Linked DNA regions of Dongshaea marina. The protein of the gene in region 1 interacts with the protein of each later gene in a pairwise test. Links are inferred from orthologs where the notes say so. Each region holds a gene or a part of one and is shown on either strand. Other genes may lie near its edges. The genes, in order: htpG and DB847_RS10175.

Region 1 (3,258 bases):
AAAAAATATTGTCGATGGTCTAAAAAGTTTTGCCAGCCATGGCCCGGTTGATATGTGCCCGGTTGATCTCAACTCTATTATCCATATCAGTATTGATACTCTGCGAAGCCGGCTTGGCTCTTGTGCAACCATCCTCACTGAGCTTAGCCCCTTACCCCCAATCCAGGGGAACGAGCCTCAGCTCAAACAAGCCCTGTATAACCTGCTGGAAAATGCAGCAGAAGCCATCGATACCCATGGCAAGATCAGGATTCACAGCTACTACGGGAATTCAGAGAATATCATTGAGATTGAGGATAATGGCACAGGGATCAGCGAGCAGCATATAGAAGAGATCTTTACCCCATTTTTCACCACCAGGGGCGTTGGTGAAGGCACCGGGCTTGGATTATCGATAAGCCATGGCATCATTCGCGATCATGGGGGCAACATCAGTGTCAAAAGTAAGCCAGGCCAGGGCTGCTGCTTCACCCTTAAATTCCCCATTCAGCAAACACCTGGCTGTATATCATCATCCACTTAAAGTGGTATAACGGTCAGCGACGAAAGTTTAGGAGTGACAACAAAAAAGCCAGCTGATGACCTGCTGGCTTTTCACGATTTCTGAGGTATGAATTACTTCAGCAGCAGCTTATTGAGTTGAGCCACAAACACGGATGGATCTTCCAGACCGCCCTGCTCAGAGAGCTGAGCCTGACCCAGCAACACATCCAGCCACTCGGCGAACTCGGCGTCATCCTGGGTGTCTGCCACGCGCTTGATCAGCGGGTGCTCAGGGTTCACCTCCAGAATATACTTCTGCTGTGGCAGGGTCTGCCCGGCCGCCTGCATCAGCTTCATCATCTGAGTCGACATATCGTGATCACCGGTCACCACACAGCAGGGGCTGTCGGTCAGACGGTGGGTGATCCGCACATCCTTCACCTTGTCACCCAGGGTCTCCTTGGTGCGCTCGATGAAGCTTGAGAAGGAGTCTTCCAGCTCTTTTTGCTGCTCCTGGTCCTCTTTATCATCCAGGTTACCCAGATCCAGCTCACCACGGGTCACAGAAACAAACTGCTTCTCTTTATAGTCGGTCAGATGACTCATCAGCCACTCATCGACGCGATCGGACAGCAGCAGAACCTCGATGCCCTTCTTGCGGAAGATCTCAAGGTGTGGGCTGTGAGATGCAGCAGCATAGCTATCGGCGGTGATGAAGTAGATCTTCTCCTGACCCTCAGGCATCCGCTCGATGTACTCATCCAGGGAGACATTCTGCAGATCCGAGTCATTGTGGGTGCTGGCAAAGCGCAGCAAAGAGGCGATCTTCTCGCGATTGGCGAAATCTTCCGCCGGTCCCTCTTTGAGCACGCGACCAAACTGACCCCAGAAGCTCTGATACTTTTCGGCGTCATCCTTAGCCAGCTTCGACAGCATGGTCAGAACCCGCTTGGTACAAGCCTTACGCAAAGATGCGGTGATCTTGTTGTCCTGCAGGATCTCACGGGATACGTTCAGCGGCAGATCGTTGGAATCCAGAACCCCCTTCACGAAACGAAGGTATGATGGCATAAATTGGTCAGCATCATCCATCACGAACACCCGCTGAACATAGAGCTTAAGGCCATGCTTCTGCTCACGGGTCCACATATCAAAGGGTGCCTGAGATGGGATATACAGCAGGCTGGTGTATTCCTGGTTCCCCTCAACCTTATTATGACCCCAGATCAGCGGATCGCTGAAGTCATGGGCCACATGCTTATAAAACTCTTTGTAATCTTCATCGCCGAGCTCGTTTTGTGAGCGAGTCCACAGGGCGGTCGCCTTGTTGACCTGCTCCCAGGCCGCAGGCTCAGCCGGGATCTTGTTACCATCCGGGCCTTCCTGCTCTTCGGTCGCCTCTTTGTACATCTCTACCGAAACATTGATGTGATCTGAGTATTTACCAATGATCGAGCGCAGACGCCAGTCATCTAAGAACTCATCCTCACCCTCTTTGAGGTGCAGGATCACATCGGTACCCCGATCGGCTTTCTCGATATCGGCAACGGTGAAGCTTCCAAGGCCATCGGAGACCCACTCAACGCCCTGAGTTGCCGCTTCGCCCGCCTTACGGGAACGTACTGTCACCTTGTCCGCCACGATGAAAGCAGAATAGAAGCCCACACCGAACTGACCAATCAGCTGAGAGTCTTTAGACTCATCACCGGAGAGCTGGCTAAAGAACTCCTTGGTGCCAGATTTAGCGATAGTCCCCAGATGCTCGATCGCTTCGGCCTGAGTCATACCTATGCCGTTATCCGAGATAGTCAGGGTACGATTGTCCTTGTCGATCAGCAGGCGCACACGCAGCTCACCGTTATCTTCGTAGAGAGCATCATTAGAAAGCGCCTTGAAACGGAGCTTGTCGGCAGCATCGGCTGCATTGGATACCAGCTCTCGCAGGAAGATCTCTTTGTTTGAGTACAGGCTGTGAGCGACCAGGTTAAGCAGCTCTTTGACTTCAGTCTGAAAACCGTGGGTCTGTGTCTGAACCGTTTCTGTCATACTTTATTACCTTGACAAATGTTACTGTGATAAACGTTAACTGATAGATGAGGATCGCCCCTTAAGAATTCAAGGGGCAGCGAGAAATTTGTGAAAAATAATGGGCAAAGGGCGCCCATTCTGAGCAGGCTAGATCATCATGGTGACCAGCACTCAACACAGATGTGCCCCGAAGACAGTTTTTTACCGCAGCTGTTATTAATCTGCAGCACACTCAGGAGTGAGAGGTAAACGCACCTTAAACAGGCTCCCCTGCTCGGGCTCGCTCTTCACCTCTATACTCCCGTCATGCTCTTCGATGATCCCAAGGCTCACCGACAAGCCAAGTCCCATCCCTTTCCCAACGGGCTTGGTCGTATAGAAGGGAGTAAATAGCTGGTGCTGCTGCTCGACAGACATGCCATGACCATTATCTTCAACTTCAATGACCGCATCATCACCATCGCAATAGGTACGAATCGCGATCACCCCCTCAGACTCAATCGCCTGGGAGGCGTTCATCAGAAAATTCAAAAATACCTGTTTGAGCTTGCCTGTATTACCCTGAACTTTTGGCAGCTCAGTAAACTCCCGAGTGATCTCACAGTGATCCTTAAGCTCACTCCAGACGATTTTCAAGGTAGACTCCAGCAATTGGTTGATGTCCAACAACTCAACCTCGCCCTTATCGGCGCGGGCAAAGTTATACAAGCCCTCGACGATCTCCTGCATCCGCTCCACCCCCTCCAG
Region 2 (3,259 bases), 580 kb from region 1 along the record:
CATTAAGAGAGTTGAATCTTCTCAATTTAAACTGTAGAAATATAGCGTGATCGTTATCTGGCCCCGGTGAACTACCGGGGCTTTTTTAGGAGCCCCTAATGCTATATAACCTTGTTCGGTCTGTATTGTTTAAATTTGATCCTGAAAAAGCTCATGATTTGAGCATGCGTCAACTTTCCCGCCACCATCACTTCCCCTTCGATTACTTCTACCGCCAAAACATCCCGGATAATCCCGTTGAGGTGATGGGGCTGACCTTCCCAAATCCGGTCGGACTGGCTGCCGGTCTGGATAAAGATGGTGAGTGCATCGAGGCGCTGGATGCCATGGGCTTTGGTTTTATCGAGGTGGGGACAGTGACCCCCCGCCCTCAGTCCGGTAACCCCAAACCCCGCCTGTTTCGGGTGATCCCGGCTCAGGGGATCATCAACCGAATGGGTTTTAACAATAAGGGGGTGGATAACCTGGTAGAGAATATCAAGGCGGCACGTTATCGTGCGGTTCTTGGGGTCAATATCGGAAAGAACAAAGACACTCCCATTGAGAAGGGGCTGGAGGATTACCTGATCTGCATGGATAAGGTGTATCAATATGCAGGTTACATTGCGATCAACATCTCTTCACCCAACACACCGGATTTAAGAAGCCTTCAATATGGCGAAGCTCTTGATGAACTGCTCGGTGGACTGAAGAAAAAGCAGCAGGAGCTGGCCGAGCAGCATGGTAAATATGTGCCGCTTGCGCTGAAGATTGCTCCGGATCTCAGTTTTGAAGAGGTGGACCAGGTTGCCCAGGCTTTATTAAAGCATGGAATTGATGGAGTGATTGCCACCAACACAACCCTGGATCGCTCATTGATATTTGACATGCCTCATGCCGGAGAGGATGGAGGATTAAGTGGCAGACCCCTACAAAACAGGAGCACGCTTATAATTAATCACCTTAAAAACAAGTTAGAAGACAAGCTTCCTATTATTGGCGTAGGTGGAATTGATAGTGCAATGGCGGCCCGTGAAAAACAGCAAGCGGGAGCACAGCTGGTGCAAATTTATACCGGCTTTATTTATAAGGGGCCTGAGCTAATAAAAGAGATCGCCAACGCACTTTAGTCATTTTACAGAATGTAAAATTAGAAAAAATGCTAATGGGTGAATAGACTGAAAGGGAGCTCATAAAAGAGATGGATAGAGATTATGTTACTACAACCAAGTGAAAATTGGTGTTGGAACTATGACAGGCAGCAGGAAAGACTGCAGCTTGAGCTATCCGAAGATATGATTTTTGTGAGCTCCTATTCGGCCAAGGAGCTGATCCCGGCTGCCCTGGAAAACCAACGTTTTTCCGTCGAAGATACCAAAAGTTACTACCAGTTAACCGAGGCCTTGCTTCCCCTGGATTGGCCCGTCCCTCTCAAGGTTCAGCTAATGCTTAATAGCATTGCGGTACAGCGTTTTTATAAACCTAAAATGCCACAGAGCTGGTTTTTTACCACATCGAAGCATAAGTTTAAGCCCTCATTTGGGCAGATTGTCAGACTCTGTTCTCCTGTCGACAGTGGTTTTTTCCTGGTGATTGAGGCGGGGGATTGTGCAAGTTTTTGTTTATTAATTGATGAGCGGATGACTCTCAACCCAACGAAACAACTGAATCAATTTTCAGTGATTAAGGTGATGAATGACAGGCTTTGGCAAACTGAGTTTTCTCAGGATGAAGATGAGCACTCACTGTCATTGGGGATCAGTTAAATCAGGGGCTGTGCCTTTTTTAATGATATTTCATTTTATTCTTCGAAGCCTTTTCACTGCAAAAATGTGAGCCAGCTCTCTGTCCGATCCCTGTCTGGTATCTCAATTTTATTCGAATTGGGTTTTTTTGAGCAAAGCGAGCTACGCTTGGGTTAACATATTCAAGCGAATCTGCCGATGGAACAGCAGCGAATTATAGGACCATTTCAACTCATTCTGATTATTGTGATCCTGACGGTCGCCACTCTTTTATTGTCTCCCCATATTCAAAATAGTAAGACCATGACTCACCGAGAGCTGTTATTTGAGCTTCAGGATGAGCTGCATTATCAGGTCAATCGAATTAAACAGCTGAGTATCGCCGAAGGAAAGTCTCAGGATGTGTATGCGCTGCTTGAGTTTCAGGGGCGTCTGATTGAGATCCATTATGGTTTACCCGGTTACGATTCACTGCTCAAGCTAGCTAAGGGCTATGGCCAGGGCTACTGGCAGGTGAACCGGGAGCGGCGCCAGGTGATCTTCTCGCCTAAACACCCGGTGATGGCCATGACCGATCATTGTCATCTTATCTATCAGCTCACACCGGATCGCAAACAGTATCAGATCCTGCTGGATGTCAAGGGTTGCTGAGAAGCCCTCGACTCTCCCTGCCTCTCATGGTTGTAAACTCTCATTTTGATAATTTTTTCTCATAGTGAGAAAAATGATAGTCCTGTCCATCGATAAATAAACTGCGCCGGGTCTGTTCAGGCTCATCCAACAGCTAATCCGGCTAGTCGGATCACAGTTCGCCTGGAAATTTCACTCCGGGAGCTATTGTGGCGCGTTTTCTGCGCTGTATCTTCCCGCAATCGCTGATCGAGCCATGACTGCTCCTGGGTCTCAGGAGTGATCAGCGGTTGCATTTACAGTGAAAGGTTTTCTATCGTCCCTCAGCCGCGAAAGGAATCACAATGAGTCATTTCAATCAGCTTGGAGCAAGGCACCCCAGAACAGATGGTCAGTTAAAGGTGACAGGGAAAGCCGTCTATGGGGCGGATATTTGCTTACCGGGGATGCTCTATGGGGCATGTCGTTATACCGATATTCCGGCGGGTCGGATCAAAAGGATCGATATCTCCCAGGCACAGGCGATTGAGGGGGTGGAGCGGGTGGTCCTGTTTGATGATATTCCCGGTAACCCATGCGTCGGATTCCCGATTAGCGATTATTACCCCCTGGTGAAGGATGAAGTTTTTTTCAGTGGTGATGTGGTCGCGCTGGTGGCCGCAGCCACAGCTGAGATTGCGGCCCGGGCGGTGGACTGTATCCGGATCGAGTATGAGCCCTACACTCCGATAACCGATGTTGCTGAGGCCCTAAAACCCGAGGCGCGGCGTATCCATCCGGAGCGGGATGACAATATTGTTGCCCAGCATCATACCCAGAAGGGAGATATTCGTCGTGGCTTTCTGGATGCCGATCATGTGATTGAGCGTAGCTACCGTGTCGGGTTTCAGGAGCACGCCTATATC

Evidence for each region.
Region 2: the proteins of htpG (region 1) and DB847_RS10175 interact in binary tests that used the Escherichia coli proteins (3 or more experiments, as listed by UniProt). The link is inferred for Dongshaea marina from one-to-one orthologs.

Annotation. Positions count from the first base shown.
Region 1 is NZ_CP028897.1:1,546,048-1,549,305, reverse strand. Bases 73-3,004 are described here. They hold htpG (molecular chaperone HtpG), read right to left. Parts: upstream 2,530-3,004; coding sequence 616-2,529; downstream 73-615. Other genes in these bases: DB847_RS07575 (sensor histidine kinase), read right to left, coding at 2,728-3,004; DB847_RS07585 (hybrid sensor histidine kinase/response regulator), read left to right, coding at 73-523. Also shown: more of DB847_RS07585, read left to right, coding at 1-72; more of DB847_RS07575, read right to left, coding at 3,005-3,258. UniProt on the Escherichia coli protein: Molecular chaperone. Has ATPase activity.
Region 2 is NZ_CP028897.1:2,130,192-2,133,450, forward strand. The notes cover bases 37-2,969. They hold DB847_RS10175 (cell division protein ZapC), read left to right. Parts: upstream 37-1,193; coding sequence 1,194-1,745; downstream 1,746-2,969. Other genes in these bases: pyrD (quinone-dependent dihydroorotate dehydrogenase), read left to right, coding at 99-1,109; DB847_RS10180 (hypothetical protein), read left to right, coding at 1,923-2,375. UniProt on the Escherichia coli protein: Contributes to the efficiency of the cell division process by stabilizing the polymeric form of the cell division protein FtsZ. Acts by promoting interactions between FtsZ protofilaments and suppressing the GTPase activity of FtsZ.